3 regions of the Streptomyces sp. M92 genome follow, and region 1 is predicted to be linked to each of the others. Evidence: riboswitches for the same ligand, from Rfam matches in the RefSeq annotation. Region 1 holds a riboswitch; each other region holds the start of a gene.

Region 1 (4,687 bases):
GGCCGACCAGGAGCACGGCGGAGAGGTACGTACACAGGAGGGTCTGTCTGGAGTCGGCGACCGCGGACGCGGAGCCGAGTTCGCGTCCGGCCTTGCGCTGGGCGGCGGACAGGAACGGCATGATCGCCAAGGACAGGGCTGCGATGACGATGCCGGGGATGGAACGGTCGGCCTCGCCGGTGCCGACGAGGGCCCGGGTGGCGTCGAAGGTGACGTAGACGGCGAGCGCGAAGAAGGACACCGCGATGATGCGCAGGGTGGTCTGCTCGCGCGCCTCGCGGAGGGCGTGGTCGCGGGCGGAGAACTGCCAGGCGACCGCGGCGGCGGAGGAGACTTCGATGATCGAGTCGAGACCGAAGCCGATCAGGGCGCTGGAGGAGGCGATCGTGCCGGCGGTGATGGCGACGATCGCTTCGATCACGTTGTAGGCGATGGTGGCGGCGACCAGCAGGCGTACGCGCCTGGCGAGGACTTCGCGGCGGGCCTGGGACGGCCCCAGGGATATCGATATCCCGGCGGTCATGGTCAGCAGCAGCCCTTCTCGTCGGCGTCGACGCAGGCGCGGTCGGTCTCGACAGCCACCACGGCAGCCCGAAGGTCGTCCAAGGCGTGGCCGAGGCGTTCGTCGGCGAGCTCGTAGCGGGTGCGGCGCCCATCGGGCACGGTGACCACGAGGCCGCAGTCGCGCAGGCAGGTCAGGTGATTGGACAGGCGGGTCCGGGAGACGCCGAGCGCGTCGGCGAGCTCGGCCGGATAGGCCGGTGCCTGGCGCAAGGCCAGCAGGACGCGGCAGCGGATCGGATCGGCGAGCGCGCGGCCGAAGCGGGCCAGCACCTCGATGTCGGAGGCAACAGTCAGCACCCCACGACAGTACAGGACTTTCTGAATCCAGGAATCCCTGTATCCGGGAGTTGGGTCGGTCGAGGGGAGGCGTGAACCGACTGCTTATGTCAGCGCGGAGGCAGCCGTGCCCTATCCCTGCAACCGTGGCACGTCGACGGTTGTCCCGAGCCCGAGCCCGAGCCCGAGCCCGAGCCCGAGCCCGAGCCCGAGCCCGAGCCCGAGCCCGAGGCCGAGCCCGAGCCCGAGCCCGAGCCCGAGCCCGAGCCCGAGGCCAGGCAGAAGCAGGTGTGTTCCGCGCACTGCTCGCGAAGACTCTGGCCGGATACCGCCTCGGGGTCTCGCTTCCTCCCCGGCCAGACTTGTTGCCTCACGCCACATGCGCACCGTCACCGCGGTGGCCCGTGCCCGGGAGGCCCCTGATGACATCAGACGCGAGGCCGGTCGAGGGCGGGGCGGCACCCCCGCCCGGACGGCGACAGCCTCCCGGCGACCGAGTCGTGCTCCGCGGCGACCTGCGGTCCGCCCTGCCCGACGCCGCCGCGGCGGTGGTGGTCACGGCGCTCGTGTTCGCCCTCCTGTGGGCGCGCATGGAGTCGGGTGCTTCGGACACGGTCGCGGTCATGCCGTTCATGGACGATGCCGGCACCTACTGGATGTACCTGCTCAGCCAGGCGTTCGGGTGGTCGGGGCTGCTGTGGGCCTGGGGCACGGTCATACTCGGCCTGCTGCTGTCGGGGCGGCGGCCCGCCCGACTGCCGGTCTCCCGGCAGGTGCTGGAGCGCTGGCACCGCACCACGAGTCTGACGACGACGGCGCTGATGTTCGCGCACGCGTTGATGTTCGCCGCGGAACTCGTACGCTACGAGACGAAGGTGGACTGGGCCGAGCGGCTGTGGGTGGGCTTCGCCGACAGTTTCGTGCCCGGCTGGTACGACTCCGGAACCGGCCGGATCGCCATCCCGCTCGGGCAGGGTGCCCTGTACCTGGCGATTCCTTTGGGGCTGCTGTTCTACGTCCGGCACCGCATCGGAGCGAACACCTGGAGGCGGCTGCACCGTTTCGTGATCGTCGTCTACGTGCTGAGCGTGTGGCACACACTGCTGTACGGAACCAACGTCTGGTACGGGGAGTGGCCGCGCACTGTCCTGTGGCTGCTGCAACTCCCGGTCGCGGTGCTGCTGTTGCTGCGTCTGATGAGGCCGGCCCGGCGGGCCGAACGGCTGGGCTCTCCCGGAAGGGGTGGAGGCGCGGCCCGGTCGGGGTGGTGGCTGCGGGCGGCAGGACGGGCCGCCGCCGGGGCCGTCGTCGTCGGGCTGGTCGCCGTGGTGGCGTCCGGCCGTGACGGTGGGCGAGACCGCCCGACCCATCCGCCCGCGACGGCCCCGCACTCCCAGGAGACGGACTGAAGGCTCGAACGGGGCGGTGGGACGGCGTCCCGGGATGGGATGATGTCCGGTGACAAGGCGACGGCGGACGAGGAAGCCGGTGGAAATCCGGCGCGGTCCCGCCACTGTGATCGGCGAGCGAGTCCCGACAGGCCACTGCCCGGCAGCGGGCGGGAAGGCCGGGAGGAGCATCGACCCGAGAGCCAGGAGACTCACGCGGTCGCCTCCTCGACGGACCACCGGGGCGGATCTCCCCGGAGAGAGGGACGGCACCGCATGCCCGCAACGCCGACCGGACGAACGACAGACGACACGAGGGCCGCAACGGCCGCCGCCCAGGTGCCGTGCCGCATCGTTGTGTGCCGCGACTGCTGCTGCGGCAGCCCCAAAGTGACCGGCGTCGACCACACGGCCCAGACCGACCGCCTGCGCGCCGCGGCACCGGTGCGCGTCTCCGACTGCCTCGACGTCTGCGACCAGGCCAACGTCATCGTCGTACTGCCTTCCGCCGAAGGCCGTGCCGCCGGTGCCCGTCCCGTCTGGCTCGGACTGGTCAACGATCCGGACGCGACCGAGGACATCGCCGCGTGGGCACGCGCGGGCGGACCGGGGGTGGCACCCCCGCCGGACATCCTCGACCTGTACGCCATCAAGCCGCCGCGACGGCGCACGGCTCCCTGACCGTACGGACGGTGAACCGGAGGAGGGCATGAAGCGTGCTCGACGGCCGCGCCCCCAACCGTGTCCGTTCACGCCGCCCCGCACGACGCGGCGGGCTTCGTCGGCTTCTTCGCCCCGAGAGTCGGCGGACGGGGCGAAGGCCGGCATCCGGTCGCCCTGCCCTGCGCGGCAGGCTTCACCGACCTCGCCGAACCCGTCGCACGCCGCCACTGTGACCACGCTGCCGGAACCGGTCTTGATCCTTAACACCCCCCGGTCAGTCAGAGATCGAACTCGCGGGGTGGGAGGCAGAGGGCGTGACACACCTCGCGAACGACTGCCTGGTCGTCCTGAGCCCCCGGGCGATGCGGCCCGGGGTCGTAGAAGGCCGGTGTCGTGGTCGGGAAGCGGATGGCCGAGCGGGTGGCTCCGCATTCCTGCACCCGGGGTGGGCTGTCGCTCAGTCCTCGCTCTCGTCGTCGCCCTCGAAGAAGTCCCCCACCTCGTCGACGACTTCGGCGGCGACCATGCCGCCGACGACACCGACCGCGAGGCCGGCGGCTCCGGCAGCGATCGCCGTTCCCACACCCGGACCGGAATGGCGGTGGTCGTCGTGGTGATGCTCGGCGTGTCCATGGTGTCCGTGGCCGCTGAAGGACGCACCGTGCCCGGATGCGGACCGGTGCTCGACGAGCTGACGGATCCAGCCGTCGACTTCGGCCGTCCAGTCGCGGGTGTCGTGGTGGCCGACGGTGAAGCGGGTGAGCGCGTCGTGGCCGGAGAAGGAGAGGCCGCCGCGCTTGTCGGCTTCCAGGACCACCTCCAGTCCTGCGGGGTTGGCCAGGAAGGTCAGCTCGATCTCGTTGACCTGGTGCGCGTACTGGGGCGCGGGGTGGAGTTCGATTTCCTGGTAGAAGGGGAGCTGTTGCCCGGTGCCGCCGATGTGTCCGTATTCGAGGTCGGCGGACTTGAAGCCGAAGCCGAGCTGTCCGAGGGCTTCCAGGACCGCTTCCTGGGCCGGCAGCGGGGCGACGGTGAGCTGGTCCAGGTCGCCCCTGTCCCTGGCATCGGCGACGGCGAGCTCGGTGCGCACGCCGAGGACGATGCCCAAAGGCTGCCCGTACAGCTCGGTGACGGGTGTCTCCCAGGGCAGCGCGACGGTGAAGGGGACGCTGCGTGTCTCTTCGGCGGCCAGCCGGAAGCCGCCGCCGACGGTGAACCGGTCGAACACGACGACCCCCTCGCTCTCCCCTTCCTCGTGCTCGGCCTCGACCCGGGCCACGAGGTCGAGCGTGATGTGCTCGATGTCGAAGTCGGCCTGGCCGCCCTTGAGGTGCACCTGCCCGCTGAGCGCGCCGCCGGGTAGGACGGGAGCCGGGTCGAGGACCGTGTCGACCGTGGGGGCGCCCACGCCGAGCGAGCCGAGAAGTCGCTTGAACACCATCGTGGCGTCCACTCCTTATACGTGCGTCTGTTCCATCGGTAAGGTGCCGTCCGCGGCGACGGACGGCACCACAGCCGTTGACCGGCCGGCTACTTGGCCGCTTCGAGGGCAGCGAGGGCTTGCGCCCAGCGGACGTATTTCAAGTCAGCCAGGTCCGCGACGGTCTTGACACCGAAAGCCTCCTGGAGCAGCTCACCGTCGCGGTCGGAAACCCCCTTCAGCGCTCCCACGGGGGCGGCGAGTATCTCCTGCAGGCTCTTGTCCGCCCATGCCTTGTCCAGGACTTTGTCCAGGTCGATCGAGGCCATGTGTGTCGTCTCCAGAGGTGCGTGGCCTGGGCTGACCCAGGACCTGT
Region 2 (4,687 bases), 1.8 Mb from region 1:
GAGGGGGCCGGGCTCGGCGGCGCCCAGCTGGTCGCCCTGCTGCTGCCCTGTCTGCTGGCCAGCGCGACGGGCGCCCTGGTCTTCACCGGCTTCGGCCAGTGGACCGGTCTGAAGATCGGCGCCCTCACGCTGCACGACCTGCCGCCGGGCGCCAATCCGGACGCCGGGGACTTCCTCTGGGGCATCCCCACGGCGGCGCTGATCGCCGTGCTGATCACGCTGGGCCGCGGGCTGGGCCGGCGCACGGTCTCCTGGACGCGGGAGCGCACGGCCGTCCGCACCGTCGCCTGCGCCACGGCGGTCGGCGTCTGCGTCAGCGCGTACGCCCTGATCACCGGCCGCTCCCCGGCCGAGGCTGCGCTGTCCGGGCAGGCCACGCTCGCCGAGCTCGCCGCGCACCCGCACGCCTGGTCGGTGGGCGCGCTGGTGGCGCTGGTCGCGTGCAAGGGGCTGGCCTGGGGCATCGCGCTGGGCAGTCTGCGCGGCGGCCCGATCTTCCCGGCGGTGCTGCTGGGCACGGCGACGGCCCTGGCCTGCTCCGGCCTGCCCGGCTTCGGTACGACGCCGGCCCTCGCCCTCGGCATCTCCGCCGCGGCGGCCGCGGTGACGGGGCTGCCGCTGGCCAGCGCCGTGCTGGCGGTACTGCTGATGGGCGGCGACGCGCACGACCAGATGCCGCTGATCGTCACCGGGTCGGTGGTCGCCTTCATCGTCGCCCAGGTGGCCCGCCGGACCGAGCCGGGCGCGGACACCGACGGCGGACCGGCGGCCGGAGCGGGCACGGGGACGGACACCGACGGCGGACCGGCGGCCGGAGCGGGGCGGTGAGGGGCCGGTCGGCAGGGTGGCGGGCGGTGCGGCCCTGGGGGGTGCGGGCCGGGGCCACGGCGGTCGTGGTCACGGCGTACTTCCTCCTCCCCCTCGACCGTCTGGGCCCGCAGCGCCCCCTGCTGAGCTGGCTGCTGTTCGCCCTGGTCCTGACGGTCGTGGCCGTGCTGCTGCTCCGGCAGATCCGGCACGTACTGGTCGACCGGCCGGACTCCCGGCCCGGCATGGTCCTCTCCCTGCTGATCGTCCTGTCCGTGCACGTCTTCTCGGCCACCTACTACGCCCTCGCCAAGCAGCCCGGCGAGTTCACCGGGCTGCACACCCGGGTCGACGCCCTGTACTTCACCGTCGTCACCCTGGCGACCGTCGGGTACGGCGACATCACCCCGCGGGGCCAGTCGGCGCGGATCGTGACGGTCCTGCAGATCGCGTACAGCTTCGTGTTCCTGACCGCCGCCGCGACCGCGCTGACGCAGCGGATGCGCGACACGGTGCTGCGGCGCACGGGCCGGGGCCGGTCCGGCTCGCAGGACGGCTGAGGGGTGCGCGCGCCCGCCGGGCGGGAGGCCCGCTTGTCACCACCCTCGTGGGAGCACTACCGTCGTCACGCCTTGGTGAACGGGAAATCCGGTGTGATGCCGGTGCGGCCCTCGCCACTGTGAATCGGGAAGTCCGGCTCCGGCCCTCGCGGGCAGCCACTGGATCGCTTGCGATCCGGGAAGGCGGAGCACGGGCGGTGGTACCCGTAAGCCAGGAGACCGGCCAAGGCGCGTCGTCCATCCACGAGGTGCTGGAGAGGGTCTGCCGAGTCATGCACATAGCCGAGGGCTTTCTGCCTCCGGCGCACGCGATCGCCTGGGGTGTCGCGTCCGCGCCGTTCGTCGTCCACGGAGTACGGTCACTCACCCGTGAGGTCAGGGAACACCCGGAGAGCACCTTGCTCCTCGGCGCCTCCGGGGCCTTCACGTTCGTCCTGTCGGCCCTGAAACTGCCGTCCGTCACCGGGAGTTGCTCCCATCCGACCGGCACCGGTCTGGGCGCGATCCTCTTCCGGCCGCCGGTCATGGCGGTGCTGGGCACCATCACCCTGCTCTTCCAGGCGCTGCTGCTCGCGCACGGCGGGCTGACCACGCTCGGCGCCAACGTCTTCTCCATGGCGGTCGTCGGCCCCTGGGCCGGGTACGGCGTCTACCGGCTGCTGCGCCGCTGCGACGTGCCGCTGATGGTCACCGTCTTCTGCGGGGCGTTCGTCGCCGACCTGTCCACGTACTGCGTCACGAGCGTGCAGCTGGCGCTGGCCTTCCCCGACCCGGGCAGTGGATTCCTGGGCTCGCTCGGCAAGTTCGGGTCCGTCTTCGCCGTCACGCAGATCCCGCTCGCGGTGAGCGAGGGCCTGCTCACGGTGCTCGTGATGCGGCTGCTGGTGCAGTCCAGCAAGGGGGAACTGACCCGGCTGGGCGTGCTGCCGACGAAGCCGGGGACCGCGGGGTCCGAGGAGACCGAGGGACAGGCGGTGGCCCGATGAGCCGGAACGCCAGGATCAACGCCCTGCTGCTGCTCGCCGTGGCGGCACTCGCGGTGCTGCCGCTGGCGCTGGGACTCGGCGACCACAAGGAGGAGCCGTTCGCCGGGGCCGACGCGGAGGCGGAGACGGCGATCACCGAGATCGAGCCGGAGTACGAGCCGTGGTTCTCGCCGCTGTACGAACCGCCCTCGGGGGAGGTCGAGTCGGCCCTGTTCGCCCTGCAGGCCGCGATCGGCGCGGGCGTGCTGGCGTACTACTTCGGGCTGCGCCGGGGGCGGCGGCAGGGCGCGGAGCGGGCGACCGCGGCGGCTGTGCGGGACGCTCCCGAGGGGGACTGAGTGCTGCCGATCGACGCGGCGGCGCACAGCAGTCGCTGGCGTCGCCGTCATCCCGTGGACAAGGCCGTGCTGGGGCTCGGGCTGACCGTGCTGGCGGTCACGCTGCCGCCCTGGCCGGGTGCGGCGCTGGTGGTGGTCACGGCGCTCGCCGTGCTGCTGGGGCCGGCGGGGGTGCCCGGGCGCGGGCTGTGGCGGGCGTACCGGGTGCCGCTGGGCTTCTGCGTGACGGGGGCGCTGCCGCTGCTCGTTCAGATCGGCGGTCCGGACGGGTTCCTGACGGCGGCGGACGGCGGGCCGGTGCGCGCCGGCGAGCTGCTGCTGCGCACCTCGGCGGCCTCGCTCGGGGTGCTGCTGTTCGCGTTCACCACGCCGATGTCCGACCTGCTGCCCCGGCTGGTGCGGGCCGGGGTGCCGGCGCCGGTGGTGGATGTGGCGCTGGTGACGTACCGCATGAGTTTCCTGCTGCTGGACTCCGTGCGCCGGGTGCGGCAGGCGCAGGCGGCGCGGCTGGGGCACACCACCCGGGCCGCGGCCTGGCGTTCGCTCGGCGGGCTCGGCGCCACGGCGTTCGTGCGGTCCTTCGACCGGGCGGCGCGGCTGCAGAGCGGGCTCGCCGGGCGCGGCTACGACGGCACCCTGCGGGTCCTGGTGCCCGAGGCCCGCGTCTCGGTGCCGTTCACCGCGGCGAGCGTGGCGCTGCTGGCGGCGCTGGCCGCCCTCACCCTCGTACTGGAAGGACCCCTGTCGTGAACGAGCCGGAGGCGGCCCTGGTGGCCCTGCGGGGCGTGTCCTTCGCCTACGAGGAGGGGCCGGACGTGCTGACCGGCCTGGACTTCGCGGTGCGCGAGGGGCGCGCGCTCGCGCTGCTGGGCCGCAACGGCAGCGGCAAGACCACGTTGATGCGGCTGCTCAGCGGCGGACTGAGGCCGCGCGCCGGGCGGTTGACGCTCGACGGGGAGCCGGTGGCGTACGACCGCCGGGGGCTCACCCGGCTGCGGACCACCGTGCAGCTGGTGGTGCAGGACCCGGACGACCAGCTCTTCGCGGCGTCCGTCGCGCAGGACGTGTCCTTCGGACCGCTGAATCTCGGACTGTCCGACGCTGATGTCCGCTCCCGGGTCGGGGAGGCGCTCGCCGCCCTGGACATCGCCCGGCTGGCCGACCGGCCCACCCATCTGCTGTCGTACGGGCAGCGCAAGCGGGCCGCGATCGCCGGAGCCGTGGCGATGCGGCCGCGGGTGCTGATCCTCGACGAGCCGACCGCCGGGCTCGATCCGGACGGGCAGGAGCGGCTGCTCGCCACCCTGGACCGGCTCCGCGCGGGCGGCACGACGGTGGTGATGGCCACCCACGACGTCGACCTCGCCCTGCGCTGGTCGGACGACGCCGCGCTGCTCACGCCCGCCGGTGTGCACACCGGCCCGACGGCCGCGACGCTGGCCCGCACGGAACTGCTGCGGCAGGCCGGGCTGCGCCTGCCGTGGGGCGTCGCGGCGGCTCGCGTGCTGCGCGCGCGGGGGCTGCTGGCGGACTCGGCGACGGGTCCCCGTACCGCGGAGGAGCTGGCGGCGCTGACCGAGTGACGCGAGCTGCCCGGGGTCAGTGTGACGCGTCGCAGAAGGCCGCGTCCGGTGTCTCGGCCGGCCTCTCCCCGGGGCGCTGCCGGGCGCGGCGGCCGGGCAGCACCGCGAGGACGATCAGGGTGCCGGCGGCCATGATGACGCCGCCGGCGAGGCTGGTCACCGACACTCCGTGGGCGAAGGCCTGGTTCACCGCGTCAGCCATGGTCCGGGCCTGCTCGGGTCCGGCTTCCGGACTGGTCGCGAGCCGCTCGGCGACGGCCAGCCCGCCGCCCACGGAGTCCTGGGCGGTGTCCAGGGCGGCGGCCGGGAGGCGGTCGCCCACCAGGCCGGCGAGTTCGTCGCGGTAGGCGGTGCCGAGCAGGGAGCCCAGCACGGCGATGCCCAGCGAGCCGCCCAGCTCCAGCGCGGTGTCG
Region 3 (4,687 bases), 2.6 Mb from region 1:
TTCGCGAGGTCGGCGACGTCCGAGTGGAGGTCGACCTCCTCCACGTGCCAGGTGTTCTTGATGGCGTCCCGGTAGCGCTCGTAGAAGTCCGGGTAGCGCATGGGGCGCAGGGTCAGCTCGAAGCCCGGGTCGAGCAGGTTCTTCGTGGTCGGGATCTCGGTGGTCATTACTGGCAGGCCTCGCAGGACTCGGGGTTTTCCAGGGAGCAGGCGACCGCTTCGGGGTCGGGGGTCTGCTGGGCGGGCACGGTGGCCCGGGCGGCGGCGCGGGCGATGCGGGTCGCCGGGCGCGAGCGCAGGTAGTACGTGGTCTTCAGACCCTGCTTCCAGGCGTACGCGTACATCGAGGAGAGCTTCCCGATGGTCGGCGTCTCCAGGAACAGGTTCAGCGACTGGGCCTGGTCGAGGTACGGGGTGCGGGCGGCGGCCATGTCGATCAGGCCGCGCTGCGGGATCTCCCAGGCGGTGCGGTACAGCGCGCGGACGCCCTCGGGGATCCAGGTGAAGCCCTGCACCGAGCCGTTCGCCTCGCGCAGCGCCTCGCGGGTGCGGGCGTCCCACACGCCGAGCCGCTTGAGGTCGTCCACCAGGTAGGAGTTGACCTGGAGGAACTCGCCGGACAGCGTTTCGCGCTTGAACAGGTTGGACACCTGCGGCTCGATGCACTCGTAGGCGCCCACGATGGAGGCGATGGTCGCGGTCGGGGCGATCGCCAGGAGCAGGGAGTTGCGCAGTCCGGTGGTGGCCATGCGCTCGCGCAGCGCCGCCCAGCGCTCGGGCCAGGCGTGTTCGACGCCGTAGTGGTCGGGGTGCAGCACGCCCCGGGCGGTGCGGGTCTTCTCCCAGGCCGGCAGCGGGCCGTTGCGTTCCGCGAGGTCGGCGGAGGTCTCGTAGGCGGCGAGCATGATCCGCTCGGCGATGCGGGTGGAGAGCGACTTGGCCTCGGGGGAGTCGAAGGGCAGCCGGAGCCGGAAGAAGACGTCCTGGAGGCCCATGGCGCCGAGGCCGACCGGACGCCAGCGGGCGTTGGAGCGGCCCGCCTGCTCGGTCGGGTAGAAGTTGATGTCGACGACCCGGTCCAGGAAGGTGACGGCGGTGCGGACGGTGGCGTCCAGCCGCTCCCAGTCGATGTCGCCTGCCGTCCGGTCGACGAACGCGCCGAGGTTGACCGACCCCAGGTTGCAGACCGCCGTCTCGCCGTCGTCCGTGACCTCCAGGATCTCCGTGCAGAGGTTGGAGGAGTGGACGACGTGGCCCGGCTCGGCGGTCTGGTTGGCGGTGCGGTTGGCGGTGTCCTTGAAGGTCATCCAGCCGTTGCCGGTCTGCGCGAGGGTGCGCATCATGCGGCCGTACAGCTCACGGGCGGGCAGCGTCCTGCGGGCGAGCCCGGCCGCCTCCGCCTCGCGGTACGCGGCGTCGAACTCCTCGCCCCACAGGTCGACCAGCTCGGGCACGTCGGCGGGCGAGAACAGCGACCAGGGTCCGTCGGCGTCCACCCGGCGCATGAACTCGTCCGGTACCCAGTGCGCGAGGTTCAGGTTGTGCGTGCGGCGGGCGTCCTCGCCGGTGTTGTCCCGCAGCTCCAGGAACTCCTCGACGTCCGCGTGCCAGGTCTCCAGGTAGACCGCGGCCGCGCCCTTGCGCCGGCCGCCCTGGTTCACGGCGGCGACCGAGGCGTCCAGCGTCTTCAGGAACGGGACGATGCCGTTGGAGTGGCCGTTGGTGCCGCGGATCAGGGAGCCGCGGGAGCGGATGCGGGAGTAGGCGATGCCGATGCCGCCGGCGTGCTTGGAGAGGTTGGCGACCTGGTGGTAGCGGTCGTAGATGGAGTCCAGCTCGTCCTTGGGGGAGTCCAGGAGGTAGCAGGACGACATCTGGGCGTGCCGGGTGCCGGAGTTGAAGAGGGTGGGGGAGGAGGGCAGGTAGTCGAGGCGGCTCATCAGGCCGTAGAGCGCGGCCACCTCGTCCACGGAGCGGGCGGTGTCGTCCTCGGCGAGTCCGGCGGCGACGCGGAGCATGAAGTGCTGGGGGGTCTCGACGACCTTGCGGGTGATCGGGTGCCGGAGCAGGTAGCGGCTGTACACGGTGCGCAGACCGAAGTAGCCGAAGCGGTCGTCGGCGGCCGGGTCGACCAGCCCGTCCAGGCGTTCCCCGTGCAGTCGTACGAACGCGGCGGTGCGGTCGGCGATCAGGCCCTCGCGGTGGCCGGTGGCGACCGAGCCGCTGAAGGAGGTGACGCCCTGCGAGGCGGCCTCGGCACGGATGCCGATGGTCAGCAGACGGGCGGCGAGCCGCGAGTAGACCGGGTCCTCGGAGATGAGTCCGGCCGCCGCCTCGGTGGCGAGCTCGCGCAGCTCGGCCTCGTCCGCGCGGGCCGAGCGGCCGCGCAGCGCGGCGGCGGCGACCCGGCCGGGGTCGGCGTCGGGGAGGTCGGCGGTCAGGTCCGTCAGGGTCCGCAGCAGCGCGGCACCGGGTCCGTCGGGTTCCCCGGTCGCCGTCACCGGGGACGCTGAAGCCGGATCGGCTGGCGCGATGGTCACGTGGAGCACTCCCTCGCTCGGCACGGGGCCTGGCGGAGGGCAGGGGGCAGCTCACGAGCGCGCACGGCGGTCGCGTCCACCGGCCCACTCCACGAGGCCCGGACGTCATGGCACCCGGGCCAGGGCGGCCGGGCGCACCGTCGGCAGGTCCTCGGACTGGACAAGCGTGGGGATGCGCGCGAAAGCGCACGGACACACGCAAGTACACCGTTGCGGGACAGTTCCGGATTCACACCGGATTCCCCTGCGGCGACAGCGAGCATGAGCATACATCTTGTGCCGACCGGCGCGAGCACCCCCAGATGTTGTGTCCCGGTGTCGTGTCGCGGTACGGGTGCCAGTGCCCCGGTACGACAACGGGCCGCCGGATTCCTCCGGCGGCCCGCATCGGTACGAGGGTCAGTGCGAGGAGCCCGCCGTGGCCGGCGGCAGCTCCACCTGGACGCCCGGGTCGCCCGCGTCCGCCGTGTAGTCGTCCGGCTTCGTCTCGTCGACGCCGTCGGGTGCCTTGACCGCCCGCAGGACGAAGGTGAGGACCACCGTGACCAGAACGTTCAGCACGAAGGCGGTGAGGCCGATGTAGCCGATCTCGCCGATGCCGGGGATCTCGTCGGACGAGCCGCCGAAGTGCTTCTGCGTCGGCGAGGCGACGCCGTACGCGGCGACCGTGCCGTAGACCATGCCGACCGCCCAGCCGCCGAGCAGCGCCCAGCGGTGGAACCAGCGGGTGAACAGACCGCCCACCAGGGCCGGGAAGGTCTGCAGGATCCAGATGCCGCCCAGCAGCTGGAAGTTGATCGCGACCGTCTTGTCCATGCCCAGGACGAAGACCAGCGCACCCACCTTCACCAGCAGGGACGTCAGCTTGGAGACCTTCGTCTCCTGGGCCGGGGTGGCGTCCGGCTTGATGAAGTCCTTGTAGATGTTGCGGGTGAAGAGGTTCGCGGCCGCGATCGACATGATCGCCGCCGGGACCAGCGCGCCGATGCCGATCGCCGCGAAGGCCACGCCCGCGAACCAGTCCGGGAACATGTTCTCGAACAGCTGCGGGATCGCCAGCTGCCCGTTCTCCACCGTCACCCCGGCCGCGATCGCCATGAAGCCGAGCAGCGCCAGCAGGCCCAGCATCAGCGAGTACAGCGGCAGGATGGTGGTGTTGCGGCGGATCACCTCACGGCTGCGCGAGGACAGCGTCGCGGTGATCGAGTGCGGATACATGAAGAGCGCGAGCGCCGAGCCGAGCGCCAGGGTGGCGTACGTCCACTGGCCGCCGTGGTCCGGTACCAGACCGCCCTTGCCGGCCTCGGTGAACTTGTCGTTCGCCGAGGCGAAGATGTCGTCGAAGCCGCCGAGCTTGATCGGGATGTAGATGATCGCCACCGCGATCACGATGTAGATCAGCGTGTCCTTGACGAACGCGATCAGCGCGGGCGCCCGCAGTCCCGACGAGTAGGTGTACGCCGCCAGCACACCGAAGGCGATCAGCAGCGGCAGGTCCTTGACGAACCAGTTGGTGTCCTCGCCGCCGCCGACGCCCATCACGTCCAGCACGGCCTGGATGCCGACCAGTTGCAGCGCGATGTACGGCATCGTGGCGAGGATGCCGGTGACGGCGACCGCCAACGACAGTCCCTTCGAGCCGAACCGGCCGCGCACGAAGTCCGAGGTCGTCACGTACCCGTGCTTGTGGGAGACCGACCACAGGCGGGGCAGGAAGGTGAAGATCAGCGGGTAGACCAGGATCGTGTACGGCACCGCGAAGAAGCCGGCCGCGCCCGCCGCGTAGATCGCCGCCGGGACGGCCACGAAGGTGTACGCCGTGTACAGGTCGCCGCCGAGGAGGAACCAGGTGACCCAGGTGCCGAAGGAGCGGCCGCCGAGACCCCACTCGTCGAGGCTGTGCTCGTTCTCGGCCTTGCGCCAGCGGGCCGCCATGAAGCCCATGGCGGTGACGAGTACGAAGAAGAAGATGAAGACGGCGAGCGCGACGCCGTTCACGCCGTCGTTCACCGGGAACCGCCTTCCCGGCGGGCGCGCTGGTCACGCTGCCACAGCTTGTAGGCGACCATCGTCAGCGCGGTGGAGATGATCACCCACGCCATCTGGTACCAGTAGAAGAAGGGGATGCCGATGAAGGCCGGGTCGGAC

The links. Region 1 has a riboswitch for cobalamin ahead of M6G08_RS25740 ((2Fe-2S) ferredoxin domain-containing protein). Riboswitches for the same ligand answer to the same signal wherever they lie in the genome.
Region 2: linked by a shared signal. The riboswitch ahead of M6G08_RS17685 (energy-coupling factor ABC transporter permease) and the one ahead of M6G08_RS25740 ((2Fe-2S) ferredoxin domain-containing protein) in region 1 are both predicted to bind cobalamin.
Region 3: linked by a shared signal. The riboswitch ahead of M6G08_RS14270 (ribonucleoside-diphosphate reductase subunit alpha) and the one ahead of M6G08_RS25740 ((2Fe-2S) ferredoxin domain-containing protein) in region 1 are both predicted to bind cobalamin.

The regions. Positions count from the first base shown of each region.
Region 1 is NZ_CP101137.1:5,686,687-5,691,373, reverse strand. Features, by position in the region: gene M6G08_RS25755 (cation efflux transmembrane domain-containing protein) at 1-523, opposite strand, end outside; gene M6G08_RS25750 (ArsR/SmtB family transcription factor) at 526-861, opposite strand; gene M6G08_RS25745 (ferric reductase-like transmembrane domain-containing protein) at 1,263-2,249, shown strand; cobalamin riboswitch at 2,275-2,462, shown strand; gene M6G08_RS25740 ((2Fe-2S) ferredoxin domain-containing protein) at 2,505-2,909, shown strand; gene M6G08_RS25735 (sporulation protein) at 3,349-4,332, opposite strand; gene M6G08_RS25730 (hypothetical protein) at 4,422-4,640, opposite strand.
Region 2 is NZ_CP101137.1:3,895,421-3,900,107, reverse strand. Features, by position in the region: gene M6G08_RS17695 (chloride channel protein) at 1-828, shown strand, start outside; gene M6G08_RS17690 (potassium channel family protein) at 855-1,367, shown strand; cobalamin riboswitch at 1,424-1,609, shown strand; gene M6G08_RS17685 (energy-coupling factor ABC transporter permease) at 1,640-2,353, shown strand; gene M6G08_RS17680 (energy-coupling factor ABC transporter substrate-binding protein) at 2,350-2,691, shown strand; gene cbiQ (cobalt ECF transporter T component CbiQ) at 2,692-3,441, shown strand; gene M6G08_RS17670 (energy-coupling factor ABC transporter ATP-binding protein, CbiO family) at 3,438-4,274, shown strand; gene M6G08_RS17665 (MFS transporter) at 4,291-4,687, opposite strand, start outside.
Region 3 is NZ_CP101137.1:3,104,908-3,109,594, forward strand. Features, by position in the region: gene M6G08_RS14265 (ribonucleotide-diphosphate reductase subunit beta) at 1-167, opposite strand, end outside; gene M6G08_RS14270 (ribonucleoside-diphosphate reductase subunit alpha) at 167-2,539, opposite strand; cobalamin riboswitch at 2,665-2,808, opposite strand; gene mctP (monocarboxylate uptake permease MctP) at 2,939-4,549, opposite strand; gene M6G08_RS14280 (DUF3311 domain-containing protein) at 4,546-4,687, opposite strand, start outside.